DNA from 3 places in the Vibrio sp. 1069 genome. Region 3 is predicted to be linked to each of the others. Evidence: predicted binding sites of a transcription regulator. Region 3 holds the regulator's gene; each other region holds the start of a gene.
What was found. Region 3 encodes MetJ, which represses methionine synthesis genes. Its sites were predicted from a motif close to TTAGACNTNTANANGTCTAA; they were not measured.

Region 1 (8,294 bases), on a different contig from region 3:
AGCAAAGCACATTAGAAATGGTAAAAACATAAAGCCCGCTATTATTTAGCGGGCTTTATTTATCTTCGGTTAAATGGTTAATCTCTCAACCATTGATGCTCAACGTTTTCTCCACGTTCTTCAAAAAACTTCGCATTTTTTTGCTTGAATTGATCCGCTTTCAACTCTGATAGCGGCCAGTCTAAAAATGCTTCTGTTACAAACGAGTCGCCGACACCAACCTCAATCGATTCCAGATGTTTCCCGATGTAGCGATAAAAGTAGCCTTGCCCAAACGCATCGCACACCATAGGTACATGCCTGACACGTTGATGATTGACAGAGACCGAAGCCCAAGTCGTCGTTTTAGGTTCACAGGTTTGCTCTTTTACAACGTCGACCTCAAATTTATTGTCCATAGTTGTCGAAACAAAAACGACAATAGCGTCATGCAAATACACACGCCTGAGCAATAACTGTTTAGTGTCTTGAGTTCGCGTTTGTTGTATTCCATTAGCAAAAGGCTCGAAGTAGCCCCAGTGCCAAGACCAGATCATGCCGCGTTGCGCAAACTGTACTTGTGGCCACGTATGCCAAGCAACAGCGGCACCTATCCCCACAATAAATACAGCGAGTAGTATCAACAATCGATAAATATTACGCATTAAACGGGTTTTTCAATTAATAACTTCACACCAAGTGCGACTAATACTGCGCCCGTCGCGCCTTCCATCCACTTCATAAAGCTTGCATTCTTTAGTAGATTTTTAGCCGAGTTAAGCGCGCCAGCTAAACCACACTGCCAAACCATCGCAATAGCAAAGTGTACAGATGCCATCATCATTGATTGAAGCAAGGGTGAACCTTCTGGATTCACAAACTGTGGCAAGAAAGCCAAATAGAAGACCGCCGTTTTCGGGTTCAAGACGTTAGAAAGAAAGCCCTCTCTAAAAGAGCGCTTACCATTAAACACTTCGTGAATCTGCTCGGTCACGGTCAATCCATCTTTCAACGACATTAGCGCTTTTAAACTGCTCAAACCAAGCCAGATAAGATAAGCTGCGCCAATCATTTTTACGATTTGGAACAACTCTGCTGATTGCGCAAGAATCGCCGAGATACCAACCGCAGAAAAAAAAGCATGTACGAATAAGCCAAAGCAAATCCCTAGACTGGTTGTACATCCATCTTTTAGGCCCGAGCGGCTAGTGTTACGGATAACAAGTGCAGTATCTAAACCTGGCGTTAACGTTAAAATCGTAATGGCAATAATAAATGCCTCGAAATTCAAAATATCCATATTATCGTGATAATTAATTGTCAATCCTTCATCAATACCGCCAATCCACAAGATTCGCAAGCTTCTTTTTTAAGAGAGCTATACAACTGGGTGAGTTTATGGACAATGGGTTGGAGTTAATTATTAATTATTAGTAAATTAACGCAGGTTGCTTAGTGCAACACCATATGAAGGACCCGTTATCGGGTGTTTAGGGAAAGAACAAAAGAATAAGAGTAGTCACATGAACGCATTTACAAAACTCGTTGAACATTCCAAAAAAGTGGCAAATTTTGAGCATCTATCTGCCATCATAGATTGGGATCAAGCAGCGGTCATGCCACCTGGTGGCGCTGAAGCACGCTCGAATGCCACGGCAGAGCTTGATGTACATATCCATTCTTTAATGACTCAACCGCACTTGGGAGAGCTTTTCGCTCACGCAGAAGAAGACACGCTGTCTACAAAAGAAAAATCTATCCTAAGAGAAATGAAGCGTGGGTGGCAGCAAGCTAACTTACTACCAGAATCATTAGTTCAAGCTCAATCTCTTGCTGGCTCCAAATGTGAACATGCATGGCGTACACAACGTGGAGAAAATGACTGGGCTGGTTTTGAAAAGAACTGGGCTGAAGTAGTAAAGCTATCGCAGGAAGAAGCGCAAATTAGAGCCGAAGCAAATGGCACGACTCCTTATGATGCCATGCTCGATGTTTATGAACCTGGCACAACGTCTGCGTCGTTAGACATTCTTTTTGCTGACGTGAAAACCTGGCTTCCTACTTTGATCGATGAAGCGCTTGAAAAACAACAATCAGACAACATCTTATTGCCAACTGCGCACTACCCTGCGGAAAAGCAAAAAGCGCTCGGTTTGGAAGTCATGAAGCTACTTCAATTCGATTTTGAACACGGTCGACTTGATGAGAGTACCCACCCATTTTGTGGCGGTGTACCGACAGATGTGCGTATTACGACACGTTATAATGAAAACGAGTTTGTCCAATCATTGATGGGGATTGTCCACGAAACTGGCCATGCTCGATACGAGCAAGGGCTACCAAAAGATTTATCAGGAACACCCGCGGGAGAAGCTCGCTCTATGGGTATTCATGAATCACAATCACTCTTCTTTGAAATGCAAATAGGACGAAGCAGCGCGTTTATCGATCACCTCGCTCGACTGGCTTCTAACCATTTTTCTGGTAGTGAATTCGAAAAAGCCAATTTAGCCAAAATTTACACTCGCGTAGAAAAAGGCTTTATTCGCGTAGATGCTGACGAACTAACATATCCTGCTCACGTTATTCTTCGATATGAAATTGAGCGAGATCTCATGAACGGCGTCATCAAACATACAGATGTACCAGAACTCTGGAACGAAAAGATGAAAGCGTACTTGGGGCTATCAACCGAAGGAAACTTCAAAAATGGCTGTATGCAAGATATCCATTGGACAGACGGAAGTTTTGGCTATTTCCCGTCCTACACGCTCGGTGCGATGTACGCTGCACAATTTATGGCAGCAATGAAACAAACCGTCGATGTAGATGCGGTTATTCGTTCTGGCGACTTAGCTCCGATATTCAATTGGCTCTCGGAAAACATCTGGAGTAAAGGTAGCTTATTCACCACTGATGAGTTGGTAAAACAAGCCACGGGTGAAACACTGAATGCTAAACACTTTCAAGCTCACCTAAAAGATCGCTACTTATAAAGCGAAAAGAATAGAAAGTAAAAGCCCAAGGTTCGTATGTTCCTTGGGCTTTTTGTAGGCTCTCTATGTGTTATGCCAAGCTAGGGATGAGCCTAGGCTTGTACAAACAGTCCTCACCCTCTGGTCTAGTTTTAAACCGACGATGAAGCCACATATACTGGCTCGGACTTGCCATGATTGATGTTTCAACTATTTGATTCACGAATGCGGCGGCACGTTGATGATCCTCTTTCGGGAAACCTTCGACGGGCGCACTAATGGTTAGGGTATAGTGTCCGTCTTTTCCTCTTACCATCGTAAAAGGCACAATGGCGCAATCTGTAGAATCAACCAACAAACTTGTACCTGTCGTAGTACAAGCATTTTTAACGGCAAATAACGGTGCAAATGTCGAGCGTCGGTTACCATAATCGTGGTCCGGTGCATACCAAACCCGCTCACCCGTTTTAAGTGCTTCAAGCATGGCTTTGACGTTTTTACGATCAATCAGTGTACGATTAGAGCGAGAGCGTCCCTTATACTGAAAATAATCAAAGCACGGATTATTGTTTGGGCGATAAACACCGGTTCCAGACTTTTTAATGCCAAAAGCTCGAGCACCTAACTCTAGATTCATTGAGTGTACGGCCAACATTAATGCACCTTTGCCTGACTTCTCTAAAGCCTCTAGATGCTCCATGCCTTTTATCGTGACGTGTTTGTTTACCCGTTTATCTGACCAAAACCATGCCATTGCGGTCTCAAAAAGTGCGATGCCAGTATTGTCGATGTTGTCTTTTAGAATTGCTTCGCGTTGGCATTCTTCCATATGAGGGAAGCAAAGCTCAAGATTGCGTCTGATCGTAACTTGACGTTTTCTCATGAGTCGCATAGCTAAACGACCAATGTTGCGTCCCAAAGCTAGTTGAACTTTAAAAGGAAGGAGGCTAAGTAAGTACATCACGCTAATGATAATTAACGTTCCCCAGTAACGAGGCAAAAGAAATTCGGCCTTGAATGCAGGCTTTTTGTATTTGTTCATGTAAGTATTGTCAGATGTGCCCATCTATAAGTGATAAAAACAATGATAATGGACTGCACTTTTATCATTGATAACGCTAATAACATAAATTAAAGCGCGCGGATTCTATGGTTCTTCGACACACTACACAATAAGAACTTTGCAGAAATATGTAGGGAATGAAAAAGCAGTAAAGATGAGTCGCCACGTTAACATCTATCGGAGTGATTTATCTACTGCCCTTTCCTAAAGTTTGAAGAAACATAACTTTGTATTTTCAATGCGCTAAATAATGCCTGTGTTTCAATCACATAATGCGACCGTGATGAATGCAACAATAAGACGTCATATCAATACTCGCCATTAGCGATTGAATTTGCACTAAAAAGCCGCAGCAATTTCTCGCTGCGGCTTCTTATTCACTTAACAAGTAGAGTGGCGTTATTCGTGCCCTACTGTTTTGGATAATAAATTTACGATCAACACACCAGCGATGATAAACCCAATACCAACTAGGGCTGGTAAGTCTAGACGCTGTCCGTAAACAAAGTAACCAACCGTCGCAACCAAAACGATCCCAGCACCACTCCATATGGCATAAACAACCCCAACAGGCATTGTTTGCACTGTGACGGAAAGCAAGAAGAAAGCGATGCCGTAACCAATCAAAACGACTGTGCTCGGCATTACTTTCGTAAATTGCTCTGTTTTGGGAATATAAGAAGTGGCAATCACTTCACATACAATCGCTATCGACAGCGCCAACATTGGTGGCATAGAGACAAGCATTTTGAACATAAGGCATTAACGCTCAACAGAAATGTAACCGACAACATGTCCGGATAATTAGGCCGCGCATTATACCCAACTCATCTCACGATGGAATACCACTAACGATGTTTACACACCATCACTTTCGCTTACTTTTTGATGACCAGGTGAAAGGCTGACGTTTTGGTGCTGACGAGAAATTTCAAAGTAGATATGCATATCAATCGGCTCAGGTGTATTGAGTAGCATCTTACCTACTTCACGTTGGAAATGACCATAATTACCTAGCTCATCCGTTAGTTCTAGGAGCTCGTAAGAGGCTTCATCGGCAAACATTCCATACGCATACTGATAATGACTGATATCCTTGCTCTTATCATAACCCAGCTTTTGAAGAGCTTGATCAATCTCTTCCGGCGTATAAATGTCTTTATCACCAAACGAATGCAGTAGCACGCAAGGAACTTCTTGAGCGATGCTCTGAATCTTTGTCTTTCTCTTGAAAATACCGAACATAATGTCCTCCACTGACGATGTTTCCAAATATGCACATTAATGCAAAATGGTGAGCTGATTGTTTTTAGTATGGCTCATTAATTTGAGACTTCCTTACTACGAAGTCACCTTCACATATTAACGTGATCGCATAATTACCAGCAAATAGTACACACTGCGTTTCAAACCTATCTCATCAGAAACTCTGCTTTAGTCACAATTGTGTGACAACCCCGAGTACGGTTTACCATAATGTAAAGAGTAGATTGAAAAGTCGGATTTCGTATCGACATCTAAACTTAATTAAGTTAGCTTTAGAAGTATAGACGTCTAGATTGACTATACTTAGGGAGAGAAAGTCGTGCCAATTAGAATTCCAGATCAATTACCAGCTACCGATGTATTAAGGACAGAAAACATCTTCGTGATGAGTGAAACGCGTGCAGCGAGTCAGGAAATACGTCCTTTAAGAGTGCTGATCCTTAATCTGATGCCAAAAAAAATAGAAACTGAAACTCAGTTTCTGCGTCTACTCTCAAACAGCCCACTACAGGTTAACGTCGAATTACTGCGCATTGATAACCGCCCGAGTAAAAATACGCCAACTGAACATTTAGACACGTTTTATCGCCAATTTGAAATGGTGCGAGATAAAAACTTCGATGGCATGATCATTACTGGGGCTCCATTAGGTTTGGTGCAATTTGAAGATGTCATTTATTGGGATCATCTCAAAACCATCATGGAGTGGGCAAAAGATCATGTGACATCCACTCTTTATGTTTGCTGGGCTGCGCAAGCAGGGTTAAAGCTACTCTACGATCTACCTAAAAAAACGCGTAAAGAAAAACTTTCAGGCGTGTATCATCATCAAATCCATCATCAGTTTCACCCTATCTTACGCGGATTTGATGACACGTTTTTGGCTCCTCACTCGCGTTACGCAGATTTTTCGCCTCACTTTCTAGAAGAGCATACTGACTTAGACATTTTAGCGACATCGGATGTCGCAGGTGTGTACTTGGCCACCACAAAAGACAAACGAAATGTCTTTGTCACAGGACACCCTGAGTATGATTCCCACACTTTACATAATGAATATATCCGAGATTTAAGCGAAGGTATGGAGCCCGCTATTCCTGTCAACTATTACCCAAACAACAACCCAGATAACCCGCCAATTGCAAGCTGGAGAAGCCATGGACACCTCCTCTTTTTAAACTGGCTGAACTACTGTGTTTATCAGCAAACACCGTACGATCTCGATCACTTCAGTGAAGATGCTTTCACTAAAGACGATTAGCTTCAAAATAAGCAAACAAAGCACTCATCATTACCGAAATGTAATATGTGAACCAAGCCGCCATATGGCGGCTTTTTCATAACAGTTTGCAAACCTGATCGCATAGTGTTTTTTCCTCAATAGGTTTTTGCTAAGTAATTCATATCATGCAGAAAGATTCAGGGATGTAGGGATAAAGAATGAAAACAGCAAAGCTCGGTGCACTAATATTATTGTCTCAGTTTGCACTCGTGGGTTGCGTGACGGTGAAAGAAGATGGAAGCCCTGTCGTTAAAGCCGATCCTGTGGCAATGGCAGAATCACGTATCGCACTTGGCTTAGGTTATTTAGACGGCGGTAACATGATTCGCGCGCATGATAACTTACAACAAGCCTTAAACCACGCACCTCAATACTATCGCGCGCAATTATCTATGGCTCACTACTACGAAACGGTTGGTGAAGATATTAAAGCCGAACAGATGTATAAACGCTCTCTACGCCAACACACTAAAAACGGAAATGTGCTCAATAACTACGGTACTTTTCTTTGCAAGCGAGGTGACTTCGAAAAAGCCGATCAGATGTTTAATCGAGCCATTGAGCAGCCTTATTACTACCTTATTCCAGCAAGCTATGAGAATGCAGCTTTTTGTGCGCTAAAATCACAAGATAAAGACAAAGCGAGATACTACTTTACTAGAGCTATCGATCATGACCCTCATAGACCAAAATCGATTTTGCAACTCGCTAAAATAGAAATTGATAGCGGTGATTATACTGAAGCTAGAATTCGATTAATGAGATTCAATCAAATGTATGGCGTGAAGAAGCCCTCTTTGCAACTCATGATTCAACTTGAACGTGCAGCAGGCAATGAAGCTCTCGAGAAAAAGTATCAAAAACAATTGGAAAAATTTTCTTAGTACAAAATAGCGATACATAAGGCGCATTAGCTCACAGCCAATACAGCGCTTGACCAAGAATCCAGTGAATTCAGACTCACGGTGATACATTCATCCTGTACATAAACGTCAAATTCGGTACTATTTGAACGGAATAAGTGACCAAGTCACATTATAAAAAGTGCGCACACAACGAAATTTGTACATCATACTGTTTTTAAGATTGATTTCGGCACATTGATAAATACTAAATATTACTGACATGCACCAGAAGGAAGTTGAAGCCGGATGAAACCTGCCTGCACTCTGTTATTACTCACTTTGCTGAGTTCACCTTTTGTCGTCAGTGCACAAGAAAATATTGAGAAAACATTCACATTTGGCATTGTGTCCAATAAAGCCCAAAGCAAAATCAAAAAAGCGACGCCCCTTACTCAGTATGTAACTGAAAATATGGCTGAATATGGTTACGCAAAAGGGGCGGTAAAGGTATTTAAAAATTATCGTCAGCTCGCGGTTGCGCTTGAAAATGGCACCGTTCAAATTGCAACGGCGACCCCCTTTAATGCGATGACCTTAGAAAAGGAGTCTAATAGCCAAGTTCTTGCTATACGATGGAAAAAAGGCCTACAAAAATATCATACGGTGTTCTTTACTAATAAAGAGAGTGGCATTGAGTCACTTTCTGACCTGCGCGGAAAAACGCTTGTTTTCGAAAAGCGCACGTCTACCAGCAGCTATTACCTACCTGCGATTACATTGCTGAACCACGGAGAAAAACTGCAATACCTTCCCTCTCCTGATGACAAACCGGCCAAAGACAGCATTGGTTATTTATTCCTTGATGAGCAACTCGCTCAGTCAAA
Region 2 (8,294 bases), on a different contig from region 3:
CGATGCGGTCCACTGCGGAGTCGACGAAGCCAACTAGCTCGTCTGCTTTCGCGTGTAATGATTCATCCAAATGTTTGTACACTTCACCTTTTAGGTGAGTCGTGCCACGAACCATGTTTTCGCACGCGATGATGTTCAATGGTTTATCGTTACCTGCTGCAAAGCGTTTAGCAATGCCGGTAGCGATGGTTTTTGCAATGATGTCCAGTACGTTAGGGCCAACCGCTGTTGTTACCAAGTCGGTTTTTACAATGCGGTCGATGACATCTTCACTGGCTGAGTTTACCGCGGTGACGTGAGTTACTGTGTCGATTTGGCACTCAGTACCGACCACTTTTACTTTGTATTCTTGCTTGTGACTCAGTTGGTCGACGAGTGGAGCGTCAACGTCTGCAAATGTGACCTCGACTTCTGCATCTGCTAAGAGTTTTCCGATGAAGCCACGACCAATGTTACCTGCGCCAAAATGAACTGCGTTTTTCATAATTCTTACCTACCAATGTCTAAAATGTTGACTTACGAAACTAGGGGGAGGCCAACCGCATAGGGGGTGACAGCTGACCTCATTTGCCTCAGGAGCAAATTAAAGGGGTAATTAAGCCGCTTGTTGACCGCCAAGGATGTTCAGAATCTCTTCCACATCGTTGGTGCTGGTTAGCTTCTCAATTGCCTCCGGCTCATCGAGCGCGTTCGTAATGGTGGTAATCACCTGGATGTGCTCATCGTTCTTAGCGGCAATGCCGATAACCAGTTTCGCTACATCATCGTCGTCTTCAGTAAATTGGATACCCGATGGGTATTGGCAGATTACAATGCCGGTTTTCTTCACGCGGTCTTTCGCTTCTACCGTGCCGTGAGGCACTGCGATAGATTCGCCTAGGTAAGTTGGAACCAATGCTTCACGCTCAAACATCGCGTCTACGTATTCTGGTTCTGCGTAGCCAAGTTCGACCAACTTGTTGCCCGCGAAGCGAATCGCTTCTTCTTTGTTGGCAGCTTTCAAACCTAGGTGAATGTTCTCACGCTGGATTTGGAACACCGACGTTTGCTGTGGCTCGAAGTTGTCGTCGTTTGCTGCCACGAGCGACACTTTTACCATTTGGTCGTCATTGGCTGCGGATTGGTTTTGTGCGGCTAGTAGTTTGGTGACTAGCTGGTTGTACATTTCGCTGTCTAGGAAGTTAGTCAATGAAATGTGGTGTGCGTTTGGAGCATGCTTACGTGCACGATCCGTTAAGTCTTTATGAGTAATCACGATATCTGCACTCTCTGGTAAGCTGTTAATGGCAAGGTTGGTTACGTGGATGTTCAGACCTGCGTCTTGAACCTTTTTGCGTAGCATGCTCGCGCCCATTGCACTCGAGCCCATGCCCGCATCACAAGCGACAATGATGCTTTGTACTGTCGCTAGGTCTACGTCACCTTTGCTTTGGCTGTTTACCACCGCATCGTTTTTAGATGCAGATTTCATGTCTTTCATTTGTGATGTTGCTTTCTCTAGTGCTGCTTCATCACCGTCTTCTTCTGTTGACGTTTGAGTCTTCATTAGCAGTGCTGCTACGGCGAATGACACGCCTGTTGCTGCTGCGATAGACGCTAGAACACCAACGATTGAGCCTTTCTGAGTCATCAACAAGATTGCAAAGATTGAACCTGGTGATGCTGGAGAAACGATACCTGCGTTAAAGATAGTTAGAACGAATACGCCAGTCATACCACCTGCGATAGCCGCAAGGATTAGGCGAGGGTTCATTAGGATGTATGGGAAGTAAATCTCGTGGATACCGCCGAAGAAGTGGATGATTGATGCACCACCTGCCGTTTGACGAGCCGTACCTTTACCAAACACCATGTAAGCTAGCAGGATACCTAGACCAGGACCTGGGTTTGCTTCGATTAGGAAGAAGATCGATTGACCTGTTTCAGACGCTTGTTGGATACCCAGTGGAGAGAAAATACCGTGGTTGATCGCATTGTTTAGGAACAGGATCTTCGCAGGTTCAACGAAGATTGAAGTCAGTGGTAGTAGGTGAGCAGAAACTAGGAAGTTAACGCCAGCCGCCAAGCCACCAGAAAGAATTTTTACGAATGGACCGATAAAGATGAAGGCAAGGATCGCACATAGCATGCCGATGATGCCCGCAGAGAAGTTGTTAACCAACATCTCGAAGCCACTTTTTACTTTACCATCGATGTAGTTATCGAATTTCTTGATAGCCCAGCCGCCCATTGGGCCGACCATCATTGCCCCCATAAACATTGGGATGTCTGTGCCGACAATCACACCCATTGTTGTGATTGCACCGACTACCGCACCACGATCGCCACCAACTAATTTACCACCGGTGTAACCGATAAGTAGTGGCAGCAAGTAGGTAATCATTGGGCCAACCATAGAGGCTAATGTTTCGTTTGGTAGCCATCCCGTTGGGATAAATAGAGCAGTGATAAAGCCCCACGCGATAAACGCGCCGATGTTTGGCATTACCATGTTTGACAGAAAACGACCAAAATTTTGTATCTTGATCTTGGCATCTGGTGATATCATAACAATTCCCCGTTCGATGTTCTGATGAATCTTGTTGTAGTAAACGGTTCGCCAAAACCGTTTGTTTGATTGCTTAGTACCCAATCAATTTACCACACATTTTCCAATTGGAACTGACAACGGGTTTTTTGTGATCTACGCCCGAATTTCTTAGGCTGAGAAACGGTTTTTAAGTGACCAAGTTCAACTTATTAACTTGTAACTTAATAACAAAAAGCCACTTTCAAGTCTGTCAATAAAAATCTTAGTGATCAATCCGATCTTCTGACAAATTTAAAATTAAAATACCTTGTGACTTTGATCACTTTTAATTTTTTTTGAAATTCGAATTAAATACTTGTGATGATCAATGTCACGTTTTGTGTTGAGTTGTGGTGAATTTAAAGTGTGACTTGGATCTGTTTTTGTTTTTTGTGAAAGTTTGTGACGGAATTGGTGAGATAAATGCTATCTAGATCTTTCGATAGATTGTATCTATAAGAGTCTTTTCGGCGCACTTCACGGAGCACGCCTAATTAGTTAATGAAAGGGTAAATAAAGAGAGTCGCCACACGGTTCTTCTTGTGATTCCCAACTCTCTATTTAATCACTGTTCTTAATCATCGTTGCTATTTAGTATGATAGACGAGGTAGTCATGAGCTTGCTCGCGTCCCATATACCTTGCCAATGTCTTTTCTTGAACATCGCGCAAATCCACCATAATCAATCCATCTAGAGCGTTATTGAATGCAGGGTCGACGTTGAAGCATACCAGCTTGCCATTGAGGCTTAAGTACTGACGCAGTAAAACAGGGACACCTTTTCCTTCATCGATTCTGGCAATTACGCGTGATAGTAACTGTAAATCTCCCAGAGCAGTAAGCATGCTGGTGTTCCAGTCACGATGGTGCTCAGGAAGTGGGTTAGAAGGCGTGACGTACTCTGCGCAGTTGTTGTCGTAGTGGTGCAGTGTCATTGATTGGGCAAGCAGTTGGCGTGCAGTATCACTATAGTCGTTGCTAATGCTTACCGGACCAAATAGGTGCGTGTAATCTGGGTTTTGATGAACGAACGTTGCGATGCCTTTCCACAGCAGCAGTAGCGCGCTCATGCTCTTTTGATATTGCTGCGCAATCACTGAGCGCCCCATCTCAATGGATTTACCCATTTGGTCGATAAAGCGTTGGTCATAGTTAAACAACGTTCGTGAATACAGACCTGCTACGCCGCGCTTTTCAATCAGTTGATCAACCAGACCTAAACGATACGCGCCCACCAAGCATTGGTCCTCTCTGTCCCACACAAACAGATGCAGGTAATCATGATCGAAATGGTCAATGTCTATTGCTAGTCCCGTCCCTTCGCCAACTTGTCGGAAATTGAGCTCACGTAGGCGACCAATTTCATGCAGTAGGGAAGGGATACTCTGCGACTCCGTGCAGTAAACATCGAACTCACCACTTGTTAGCAGCTTGGACTCTTTTGGTAAGTTGTTCAGCTCTTCAAGCAATTCGCCTACGGGTAACCCTGCCGCTATTGGAGAGAGCATTTCTGATGAAGAAGAAGGCTTCACTGAATGGGTTTCACGATTGAGCAAATAAGTGTTGAGCCGCAAATAGTTCACTACTTGATCATCGTTAAGCGTGTTGATCTCTTTAAATTTTATCGCTTGGCCAAAGGATAAGTTGATGGTTTGCGCCTGTTTGTTCAGCAGTTCTCGCCCAAGCAGTAGGGTGCGCAAAAGTGGATGGATTTTCCCTGCCATATAGAAGCGTTTCGAGTTCTGGCCACTGATGAATACTGGAACTGTCGTGGCTTTGTTTTTGCGAATTAGGCTACTTACGCTTCGACTCCACGCTTTGTCTTCCAAGCGTTGTTGTTTGGCATCGACTAACTGGGACACTTCACCGGCAGGAAAGACAAGCAATAAGCCGCCACTTGCTAGGTGTTTATTAGCCGCTCTGAGGGCCTTCATATTCGATTTGACGGCGTCTTTTCCTTCAAACACATCGACACCAATGAAGAGCTGATCTAACTCCGGCACGGTTTTCAGGTATTGATTGGCTAGAATTTGGATGTCGTCTCGTACCATCAACAAGAGTTCGGCCAAGATGACGCCTTCCACACAACCAAGCGGGTGGTTCGCCACAATGACGGTAGCACCTTGCTTAGGTACTGAGTCGAGTGAACCATGAGCAATGCGATAATCGATACCTAAGATATCCAGCGTGAAGCGGAGAAAAGTTTTGGTATCGGCATTAACGGGGCGTTGGGCGTAGAACTTATCAAGTTGGTTTAAACCGGTTGCCCATTCAGCAACGTTTTCACCAATGCCAAACGGCGTTTTACGTGGGAGACGAAAAGGGGTCGAACTATCCATATTTACCTCAGCGTACAAGTTGCTGATTGGATAGTAGAAATTACAGATGACAATTCAGAGGCAAAAGCATGAGCCTTTGGTGACAAACCAATGAAGCTTTATTGACTAAAGAAAACGGTATATCACTGTGCTATGAATCAAAACTCGCGTTATGTCTCCCTCTTAAAACAAGAGATAGGCTATCTTATCTAGAACAAAGATTAAGCTAAGTTGATATTTATCAGGGGGAAATAATGGAACGAGTTTCCAATAAAGCAGCACTTTGGATTGGGCTAAGTTTGATACTTGGTCTTGGCATACTTGGCTATTTTATGCAGCAGACGGCGGTGAAATACCGAGCCTATGAAAGAGTCGTGACAGTAAAAGGTTTGTCGGAGCGTGAGTATCCTGCTGATACGGTGATTTGGCCGATTCAATTTACTCTAGCGAGTAATGATATGGGAGCCATGTTTGATGAAATTGACCAGCAAACCCGTTTGATTTTGGACTTTCTAAGTGCCAAAGGGCTTCCTGAAACCAGCGTTTCCCTTTCTTCCCCAGCGGTCATTGACAGAAAAGCACAGCAATATGGGAGCGAGCAAGACATTGAGTATCGTTATTTGGCCTCGCGAACCGTTACGGTTTATAGCCAGAGTGTTGATGTTGTTCGAGCGGCAATCAATGAAATAGGTGAGCTAGGAAAGCAAGGCGTTTTGCTTAACCAAGATCCTTATGCAAATCGTGTTGAGTACAGCTTTACTAAGCTGAATGATGTGAAGCCAGACATGATCGAAGAAGCGACTAAGAATGCGCGTGAAGTGGCTGAGAAATTTGCGAAAGACTCACAAAGTTCACTGGGTAAGATCAAACGTGCAACTCAAGGGCAGTTCTCGATTTATGACCGAGACAGCAACACGCCTTACATTAAGAAAGTACGAGTGGTATCGACGGTTCAATATTACTTATCTGATTAAAGTTGCGCTCATATAGTCAATAGTTGGTCGTTCCATCACCTTCTATTTGTAGAGGTATCTATGCTCTGTGATAGGGAAATCAGTCTTCGATGACGCTATATACAAGTACTTTTTTATAAAACTAAGTTCTTAACAGTGATGAGGTGAGTTTGATAATAATCAAGCTCACTTGTTTCTTATGAGCGTAAGTTAGTATGACTTATTGCTAGAAGGAATTAGTATCATGGCATACAAGCACTTTGTTAGAGAACTACTGGGTTTAGCGATTGTTGTCTCTGTCGTCTTTGGCGTATTAGGCGTGATGTTAGAGCTCTTCGCACTGACGGCACTTTGGGAGCATCAGCAAACGATAGCCGATGTTTTCTTCCATGAATCTCTCTACTTCATCGTATTTTTAATCCCACCATACTTCCTCTGGAAGTTGATTAACCGTCCTGAATTGGTTTCTGCTGACCAAGCTTATTTGGCAATGAAGTTAGAGGCTGAAAGTCGACAATGAGTCGATTTAGTGAGTAATGAAAAGAAGAGGCTATGAGAAAACATTAGCCTCTTTTCTATCTGATTCGTGGGGCAAAGTATTCGCTGCTTTATTGATTAAAAAGCTGCTTCGATTGTGCCTTTGAAAGTGCGATCGAGATAATCACGAATCGCTTGAGATTGATAAATAGAAACGAACTTTTTATACGCTTCATTATTTTTGTCTGCGTCACGAGTGGCGATGACCATGACTGCTAATGGGGCGTCTTTTGCTTCAAGATAGATACTTTGTTTCTTCGGATCTAAACCAGAAGACATTACGTAGTTCATTGTAATCGCAGCCGCGTCCACATCATCTAATGTTCTTGGTAGCTGAGCGGCATCTACCTCGACAAATTCAAATGATTTTGCGTTTTTTGTGATATCAGTTAGGGCGGCTTTATGGCCAACACCCTGTTTCAGCTCAATTAAACCTGCATCGGCGAGTAGCAACAGACCACGACCACCGTTGGTAGGGTCATTTGGAAGCGCTATACGTGCATTGTTTGGAAGCTCTTGCAGTGAGCGATACTTATTGGAATAAAGCCCCATACGCATAAGAATGGACTGACCAATTGATACTAATTGGGCGTTATGGCTACTGTTGAAGTTGTCTAAAAATGGCTGGTGCTGATAGCTATTAATATCGATGCTACCATCGCTAAGAGCGGCATTAGGTGTCACGTAGTCAGAAAACTCAATGACTTCGACATTCAAACCTTGCTTCGCTGCCTCCTTCGCTACCGCCTCGACTACTTGTGCATGTGGTCCAACTGTCGCGCCCACTTTAATGACAGAGTCATCTTTTTCTCCACAAGCGCTTAAGCCGACTACTGCCGTGAGAATCAAAGCTAGTTTCTTTAAGTGACCAATACTTTTCATTGTAGCTCCATTTTTTGTTTTAGACGTCCATATGTTTATATGTCCATGCTATCAGAAGTTGTCTGAGGGTCAATGGTTTAAATCACGAGCAGACATTTTGTTTCTATTGCTCGTATAGAAAGCCAGATAATAGTTAAAGAAGAGGGGAAGAGGAAAAGCTATTACGAGGTTAGTGACGAGTTACCGCAACTGTACCTAAAGATATAAGATACAAAAAAGGCGTAGCAGGTATTAACCTGCTACGCCTTTCGAAATATGGTGGCCCCTCGCAGACTTGAACTGCGGACCAATCGATTATGAGTTAGCCACTAATATAGGAAGTCTAGGTAAACCGAGGTAAGTTTAGCGTAATTTAAAATAGGTTAAAGTAATTACTAAACAATAGTTTAGCGTAGTTTACGTAAATTAGTCAAAACTAGTGACTGTACCGCTATTGTACCTTTAGTTCTACAGAAATCATTTCAATATAGGTTTTGTTTGTGCCATTTAAATGTCGATAGGTTCTAGCTGTTCAGACTAAATATTTCCTAATGCTAGATTCCGCTCACAGAATTAAAAGCGATACCAACATATGAACACAACTAAGTTGAGACTTGGCTAAGGGATGGGTAGCTAGCATCCTAGACTGAAATCAAAGTTTTACTCAAAAGCCAACCTATTAGATTGCTTATGCTAGACTGAGAATGGTATGTTGGTTTTTAAATAAAACACGTGGCATATTGAAAGCATGGATTGCTTGTGTATAATTTGCACGATTTTTTTTCAGGGTGAATTACTATGACTGTGGTAAAAATGGCAAGTCAAAGCATAACAAACAAAGAGCAGTCTAAGGTCGAGACAAAGAAACAAACAGCGCCCGTATTATCACTGACCGCTCGAAAAAAAATGATCGCATTCGAAAATGCCAAAGAAAATATGAAACTAGCTGCCGAAAAGCTTGATTGGTAATGATTTAATTACTAATAATAAAACCTGAGCATTTTTTATACAGGTTTTATTATGTCAACTAAACTGCAAAGTACACCTTCCCCCGCT
Region 3 (8,294 bases):
AAAGAATTCTCTGCTAGCATCGGTTACTTCTGGAAAGCAAGCCACCAACAGGTGTACCGTGAACTCAACAAAATGGCTGAGAAAGAACTGGTTACTTGCGTATTAGAACCCCAAGAAGGCAAACCAGACCGCAAGGTTTACTCCATTACAGACGCTGGTCGCAGCGCTTTAGGAGAGTGGTTTGATCAACCAACTGCACACCCAACAGTTCGTGATGAGTTTTCAGCGAAATTGATGGCATGTGCCGTTCAACCAGCGGCTCCATTCCGTGACCAACTCGCCGAGCTAGTTGAAGAGTCTCGCAAACTGGTTTCTCACTACAAAGAAATTGAAGCGGCTTACTACGCAACGCCGTCAACTTTAGATAAACAAGCTCGCCTAGAACGTCTAACGCTTCGCCGTAACCTACTGTTACGTGAAACTTGGATCACTTGGGCAGAAGAAGTTCTAACTGAACTTGAAGTGATTGGTTAAACTCCTTTTGCTTTGATAAAACGAAAAAGGCTTGCCACTTGGCAAGCCTTTTATCTTTTTGAAACTAGGTTTACGCACCGACTACTGCGCGAGGACGAACACCCAACGTATGGCATAACGCGTAAGTCATCTCTGCACGGTTTAGTGTGTAGAAGTGAAAATCCTTAACCCCTTCACGACTCAGTACACGCACCATATCAATAGCTTGGCTAGCTCCTACAAGCTGGCGAGTCACCGGATCATCATCCAAGCCATCGAATTGTTTGCTCATCCATCCTGGTACTTTCACATTGTTCTGTGCCGCAAAGCGAGAAGCTTGCTTAAAGTTCGATACAGGCAAAATTCCTGGCACAATCTCTACGTCAATTCCTGCTGCGACACAACGGTCACGGAATCGCAGGTAAGACTCAACGTCAAAAAAGAACTGAGTAATAGCACGGTTTGCACCTGCATCTACCTTACGTTTTAGGTTCAATAAGTCAGACTGTGCGCTTTTAGCTTCAGGGTGAACCTCAGGGAATGCTGCAACGGAGATATCGAAATCGTGGCGTGATTTCAGCAGCTCAACCAAATCCGAGGCATACATATCAGGCGCACCGCCACCTGGAGGAATATCACCACGCAGAGCGACGATATTTTCAATACCATTGTTCCAATAATCATCGGCAATATTAATCAACTCTTCACGAGTCGCATCAATACAAGTGAGATGGGGAGCGGCAACCAATCCGGTTGTGGCTTTAATTTCTTTAATGATGGAGTGTGTTCTGTCACGCTCGCCGGAGTTCGCACCGTAAGTCACAGAAACAAATTTAGGTTGAAGCGTTTTAAGACGGTGCACTGAATTCCAAAGTGTTTCTTCCATCTTAGCGCTGCTTGGCGGAAAAAACTCAAACGATACATTGATGTTATCTGATAACTCAGCAATATTCTGGTTCAAGGCGTCGATATGGCCTGCGTGCGTATATCCCATCTTACTCTCCCTGCGGCACTCCGCCACGAAAACAAATCCTTAAAATCGACGTTTAGACGTCTATATGTCTACAGAATGTATTGAATACGATTTAATGTCAACCTTGTAATTATGAATTTTTCTCAAGTTAATAATGAAGATAGTTCAAGTTTCTACTTGAGCATCATCTCACCATTTTGCACGGGTTATGACTTCAGTATGGCACTGATAGGGGAATAAAAAACCCTGGATTAATTCCAGGGTTTTTAGGTCAATCGCAACTTTAAAATAAACCAGCCAATCGGTTGAGGTCGGATTGAATAGCGCCGGCTGTCACTTCTCTGCCAGCGCCTGGTCCTCGAATGACCAGAGGGTTATCTTTGTACCACTTGCTCTCTATGGCAAAAATGTTATCGCATGGCAATAAGTTGGCGAGCGCGTGCTCACGAGATAACGCTTCGACTCCCACCGTTGCTTTACCATTTTTTTCTAAACGCGCCACATAGCGAAGCACTTGATCGTTTCTCTGTGCTTTTGTCAGACGCTCTTGAAGTATTTCACTCAACAACGCTCCATTATCGAAGAAATCATCTAAGCTCAGTTCTCTTAATTCTTCTGGCACCAAAGACTCAACTTTAACGCTGTCTGGTTCTATATCTAGGCCCGACTCTCGAGCCAAGATGACTAACTTACGCATTACATCGGAGCCATCTAAATCAGAACGAGGATCAGGTTCGGTTAAACCTTGCTGCCAAGCAAGATCGACTAAATCATTAAATGGCACAGAACCATCAAACTGTTGGAACAGCCATGATAGCGTCCCCGAGAAAATACCCGATAGAGCGACGATTTCATCCCCACTTTCACGAAGATCTCGCACGGTATGGTTTATCGGTAACCCAGCACCAACCGTTGCGTTGTATAGCCAATGACGACCAATTTTAGCGAATGCATCTTGAACCTGATGGTAGTACTGGCTATCTGCGGAACCGGCAACTTTGTTAGCGGAAATCAAATGAATGCCTTGCTGTGCGATTTCTACGTAGCGCTGAGCCAACTCTTTACTTGCGGTAACATCAAGCACGACGGCTTCATCGTAGCTTTTAAGCGCTCCCAAACGTGCCAGCCAATCCCCATTGTTTGCTATGCTTTCATCATCAAATCGTTCAGCAACACTCGCCGCCTCAATACCTTGCTCATCGAACCAATAGGTTTGGCTATCCACAACCGCGACAAGATCAAAGCTCATACCATGACGTTTTTCGAGCTCACTTTTTTGCGTCGCAAATAAATTTAACCAACTAGAACCAATATTACCCTTGCCACATAAAGCCACTGCCACGCGTTTTTGCGCTTGGAACAACTGGCTATGAATCGTTTGAACCAACGCCTCAGTATCAGTACGGCGCAAAACAGCGACTAGGCTCAGCCCTGAGTCTGTTTCAGAGATAAATTCTACCGGAGAGTGCTTTAGCTTCTGATAAAAGCCAAAGCAATGATTGGCGTTTTTCGTAACGCCTGCACCTACCGCAGCTAAGAGCGAGTAACCTTCTTTTAGCTTAATTTCAGCCTCTACCGCAAGCTCTTGCAAGTGTTTCAATGCACCACCGGCGATTTCTGCGGTGTAAGCCAAGCGTAGCGTGTGCTGATCGGATTGAGCTTCAAATGCCAGTGGCTCTAATTGCGCGCGCTGCAACGCTTGTAATACATCACTCTGTGTTTTTTCGAAGTCGTGCCCATGCATGAAAGACAACTGCACCAATAAAACATCATCCAGTGAAGTAATAATTTTAGCGCCACGACCAGATGCCAATACACGCTCAATACGAGTAGAACCCGACTCTGGCAGATAGCTACACTTGAGATTAAGGTCCATGGTACTTTGCGCCACAGGCTGAAGCGTGCGACTGTGTAGCACTGGGGCAGCTAAGCGAGCAAGTTCACTGGCTTCATCCAATCGAAGTAACGGTAATAAACAAGCGTCAGACACCAAACGTGGATCGGCACTATAGACACCAGCAACATCACTCCAAATCGTGACAGTACTGACTTCAGCAAGCGCGCCTATGACCGTTGCAGAATAGTCAGAGCCGTTACGACCAAGTAGAATGGTTTCTCCTGCCTCGTTCTGAGCCATAAAGCCAGTAATTACCACACGTTTATGGTTATGCTGCGCGAGGATCTCTTTAATTAAAGGGTATGAACGAGCGCGATCAACCTCTGGTTGAGTTCCCGCTTCTGCACGTAAAAACGCTCGTGCATCTTGTGCAACCGCAGGGATAGAACGTTGAGATAATAACGCGGCCAATAGGCGAGCAGACCATACTTCTCCGTGCCCCAGTACCGCGGCTTTTTGCGCATTAGTGAGTGGTGCAGTCAGCTCCGAGAGAGTACTGAACTCATCATGTAATAAAGCTAACAGCTCTTCTTTTGCTTCACTCTCCAACAAGCTTTCTATTAGCTCAGTTTGAAACTGTCTTAAGCTTTGAAGCGCTTCATGCGCAATTCGGCCATCTTTATTTAACCCTTCCAAAAACTCAATCAAGCGATTAGTGGTTTTTCCTGCAGCAGAGACGACCACAAGATCATTTTCTGTCGAATACTCTTTGAGAATACCCACAACGCGTAAGTAGCATTCTGGGTTTGCTAAGCTACTGCCACCAAACTTATGCAGCTGACGTTGTACAGTCATTGTTATCGTCTCCTATTACTGGGTAGCTTTAGCGAACGCTTGTTCTAAATCTGTGATGAGGTCTTGTGCATCTTCCAAACCGACAGACAAACGCAATAGTTGATGAGAGACCCCAGCCTCCGCCAGTGCCTCCTCACCCATTGCACGGTGAGTCATGGATGCCGGGTGGCAAATCAAACTTTCTACACCACCTAATGATTCAGCTAATGAAAACAGTTGGAGCTCTTTCACAAACACCTTTAACTGCTCAAACGAACCAGCAAACTCAAAACTCAACATAGAGCCAAAGCCCGTTTGCTGCTTTTTAGCGATGTCATGACCTGGATGTTCCGGCAGGCTTGGATGATAGATAGTTTTAACTAACGCTTGTTTCTGTAGGTAAGCCAGTACCTGCTGTGAGCTCTCTTCATGTACTTTCATACGAGCACCAAGCGTACGAATACCTCGCAGTGTCATGTAACTATCGAAAGGTGTGCCCGTTGCACCAATACAATTGCCCCACCATGCAAGCTCTTCTGCATGCGCTTCTGTGTTGGTGATGATTACCCCACCAATTACGTCCGAATGACCGTTGATGTACTTTGTTGTGGAGTGGATAACAAAATCCGCACCTAGCTCTAAAGGTTTTTGGTACACGGGTGTCAAAAAGGTATTGTCCACCGCAACTAACGCGCCGACTTGTTTCGCTTTTTCACAGGTAGCTGCAATATCCACTACGCGAACCAGAGGGTTTGACGGAGTTTCTAGCAAAATGAGTTTTGGTTTTTGTGCCAATGCAGCATCTAAAGCCTGTTCGTCTGATTGATCGACAAACTGAACCTTAAAATCGCCTTTGCTAGCTCGAGTATTAAAAAGACGATAGGTGCCGCCATAACAATCGTGAGGAGCAATAATGAGATCATCTGGGCCGAGAAAAGCGGAAACCCATAAATTTAATGCCGACGTACCGCAGTTAGTAACAACCGCTCCTTTTCCAGACTCAAGTTCAGATAGCGCACTTTCCAACAGTCCGCGGTTTGGATTACCAGATCGTGTGTAATCATACTTGGGCACTTCACCAAAAGCAGGAAAACCATAGTTAGTGGAAAGATAAATAGGTGGAACGACAGCATGATATTGGCTGTCTGATTCAATACCAGTGCGTACTGCAATGGTCGCAGGTTTGCGAGTGCTCATGGGTGTATCCTTTCACGGGTAATGACTTCTAAATAGGAATGCGCTATATCTAATGAGTAACATAAAGTGATCAACACGCTTCCTTTGCTGTTATGTTCACTTTACTCGTCAAAAAATGAGACGTCAACACTTCTAGACGTCTATATGTCTTTGCTTATGGCGGTAAATGCAGCTAAAATCAGCACCTAAATTATTTTTAACCGATTACATAAATGAAGGTGTGCAATGGCTGACTGGAATGGCGAATACATTAGCCCATATGCAGAGCACGGCAAAAAAAGCGAACAAGTAAAAAAAATTACCGTCTCTATCCCGCTAAAAGTTTTAAAGGTGCTAACTGATGAGCGTACTCGCCGTCAGATCAATAACTTACGCCATGCAACCAATAGCGAACTGCTATGCGAGGCATTTTTGCACGCGTACACAGGTCAGCCACTTCCGACAGATGAAGACCTTCGTAAAGACCGTCCTGATGATATTCCAACAGAAGTAAAAGCGCTGATGACGGAAATGGGCATCGAATTTGAGTCATTCGACGAAGAATAAAAAAGCCTGATAAGAGGTTTCAGGTAATAACTCTTGCCTCGAGCCAAATGAATGACATAAAAAATGGGACGCAATAGCGTCCCATTTTTTATGTATCACATCTGAAAGATATATTACTCTGCCATGTAGTTTTCAGGCATCTCGATACGAGCTACACCTGAATTAACCGCCGCCTGAGCAACCGCTTTTGCAACACGTGGTAGCAAACGTGAATCCATTGGTTTTGGAATAATATAGTCCGCACCAAACTCTAGCTTATCAACACCTGCAGCCTTCAATACGGCTTCAGGTACAGGCTCTTTTGCTAGCTCACGAATCGCCTCAACGGCTGCAAGTTTCATTTCATCATTGATTTCACTTGCACGCACATCAAGAGCACCACGGAAAATGAATGGGAAACACAATACGTTGTTAACTTGGTTAGGATAATCACTACGGCCAGTACCCATGATCAAGTCATCACGAACTGCGTGAGCAAGTTCCGGCTTGATTTCAGGATCCGGGTTAGAACATGCGAATACGATTGGCTTATCTGCCATCAACTTCAACGCTTCCGCTGGCAATAGGTTTGGACCAGATACACCTAGGAACAGATCTGCACCTTCAATCACGTCTTCTAGTGTGCGCTTATCTGTATTGTTCGCAAATAGCTGCTTATATTCATTAAGATCATCACGACGAGTGTGAATCACACCTTTGCGATCTAGCATGTAGATTTTTTCGCGCATTGCGCCGCATTTGATCAGAAGCTCCATACACGCTACAGCGGCAGCGCCAGCGCCAAGACAAACAATTGTTGAATCTTCAAGTTTCTTACCTTGAAGTTCGATTGCATTCAGCATACCCGCTGCCGTTACAATAGCAGTACCATGTTGATCATCGTGGAATACTGGTACATCACAACGCTCAATCAGACGCTTTTCAATCTCAAAACAGTCTGGTGCTTTAATATCTTCAAGGTTGATACCGCCAAAAGTGTCTGCAATGCTCGCAACAGTATCAACAAATTCATCGATCGTGCGGTGCTTAACTTCAATATCAATAGAGTCAAGACCTGCGAAACGCTTAAACAGTAACGCTTTACCTTCCATCACTGGCTTAGATGCAAGTGGACCTAGGTTACCTAGACCTAGAATAGCGGTACCGTTAGAAATAACAGCAACCATGTTCCCTTTTGCAGTGTACTTGTACACGTTATCCGGGTTTTGTGCGATTTCACGCACTGGCTCTGCAACACCAGGGCTGTAAGCAAGGGCAAGATCACCCGCCGTTTCCGCAGGCTTTGTAAGTTCGACAGCAATCTTTCCTGGAGTTGGATAAGCATGGTAATCCAATGCTTTTTGGCGATGTTCTTCTTCTGGAGTGGCTGCTTGGTGGTTGTCTTCAGACATGGACGTTTCTCTTTTTTATTTTTAGGTAAGGGGGCATAAATTCTATCGGATAGAAATCAAACTTCATAGGCAAGATTGCGAGCAATATCCTTAAAAAGCCGATAATAAAAGAGATTAGACCAGATAACGGGGTTAAGCACCTGATTTTCGAGTCAGGTGCTCTTTCTTCTTACTATTATTGGAGTATGCAAACTCAGAAAGTATCGTTACTCTTCGTCCACGTATTGCGCTTGGAGATAATTCTCAATACCAGACATTTCAATCAAGCCAAGTTGCGTCTCTAGCCAATCAACATGTTCTTCTTCATCTTCAAGAATATCTTGGAAGAGATCTCGAGACACATAATCTCGAATGTCTTCAGCGTAGGCAATCGCATCTTTTAAATCTGGAATAGCCGCCATTTCAAGCTTTAAGTCACACTCGAACATTTCCTTGGTATCTTCACCAATCATCAACTTACCTAAATCTTGTAGGTTCGGTAGGCCTTCAAGGAACAAAATACGCTCAATTAGATGATCGGCATGCTTCATCTCATCGATAGATTCGTGATATTCCTTGTCTGCTAGGTGCTTTAAGCCCCAGTCTTTATACATTCGGGCGTGAAGAAAATACTGATTAATAGCGACGAGCTCGTTACCGAGCACTTTATTGAGATGTTGAATGATGATTGGATCGCCTTTCATGACAAAACCCTCCTCTTTGGCTTCATTTAAATGTAGAAGCAAATGAGAAGGTGTCAAAATGTAAGGCAAATAATTACTGCATACTTACAGCAATTAGCTGGCTTGTTTAAATTCCGTGTAACTAGTTTCCGCTAAAATTTCCTTGGCCTGTCTGATGCACTTACCACATTGGCTGCCCAATGCCGTGCACTTTTTGATTCCTTTAATATCTGTTACGCCTTCATCTATCGCCAACTTCCTAATTTTTTTGTCGGAGACACCATGGCAAAGACAAACGTACATACTCAAAAAACCTATAAAACTAATCTGTGACAAACAATATAAACAAGAATAGTTCTTGTTACCAGTCGCATTATGGTGTCCGCTCAGAATATTTGGTT

Region 1: the regulator MetJ is predicted to act here: its motif matches at 5,556-5,575, upstream of metA (homoserine O-acetyltransferase MetA).
Region 2: the regulator MetJ is predicted to act here: its motif matches at 7,279-7,298, upstream of R7040_RS09530 (MetQ/NlpA family ABC transporter substrate-binding protein).

What each region holds. Positions count from the first base shown of each region.
Region 1 covers NZ_JAWOWP010000001.1:455,480-463,773, reverse strand. Annotated here, with positions in the region: gene R7040_RS02080 (hypothetical protein) at 78-644, opposite strand; gene R7040_RS02075 (LysE family translocator) at 644-1,279, opposite strand; gene R7040_RS02070 (carboxypeptidase M32) at 1,503-2,975, shown strand; gene R7040_RS02065 (LpxL/LpxP family Kdo(2)-lipid IV(A) lauroyl/palmitoleoyl acyltransferase) at 3,046-3,996, opposite strand; gene R7040_RS02060 (DMT family transporter) at 4,417-4,752, opposite strand; gene R7040_RS02055 (DUF6559 family protein) at 4,876-5,262, opposite strand; gene metA (homoserine O-acetyltransferase MetA) at 5,603-6,544, shown strand; gene pilW (type IV pilus biogenesis/stability protein PilW) at 6,724-7,449, shown strand; gene R7040_RS02040 (phosphate/phosphite/phosphonate ABC transporter substrate-binding protein) at 7,717-8,294, shown strand, end outside.
Region 2 covers NZ_JAWOWP010000004.1:322,992-331,285, forward strand. Annotated here, with positions in the region: gene R7040_RS09505 (mannitol-1-phosphate 5-dehydrogenase) at 1-484, opposite strand, end outside; gene R7040_RS09510 (PTS mannitol transporter subunit IICBA) at 596-2,548, opposite strand; gene R7040_RS09515 (lysophospholipid acyltransferase family protein) at 3,157-4,908, opposite strand; gene R7040_RS09520 (SIMPL domain-containing protein) at 5,142-5,861, shown strand; gene R7040_RS09525 (hypothetical protein) at 6,085-6,360, shown strand; gene R7040_RS09530 (MetQ/NlpA family ABC transporter substrate-binding protein) at 6,456-7,259, opposite strand; gene R7040_RS09535 (hypothetical protein) at 8,037-8,207, shown strand; gene R7040_RS09540 (hypothetical protein) at 8,259-8,294, shown strand, end outside.
Region 3 covers NZ_JAWOWP010000023.1:43,113-51,406, forward strand. Annotated here, with positions in the region: gene R7040_RS22155 (PadR family transcriptional regulator) at 1-474, shown strand, start outside; gene metF (methylenetetrahydrofolate reductase) at 545-1,447, opposite strand; gene R7040_RS22165 (bifunctional aspartate kinase/homoserine dehydrogenase II) at 1,710-4,118, opposite strand; gene R7040_RS22170 (O-succinylhomoserine (thiol)-lyase) at 4,134-5,294, opposite strand; gene metJ (met regulon transcriptional regulator MetJ) at 5,520-5,840, shown strand; gene R7040_RS22180 (malic enzyme-like NAD(P)-binding protein) at 5,954-7,231, opposite strand; gene bfr (bacterioferritin) at 7,438-7,914, opposite strand; gene R7040_RS22190 ((2Fe-2S)-binding protein) at 8,008-8,196, opposite strand.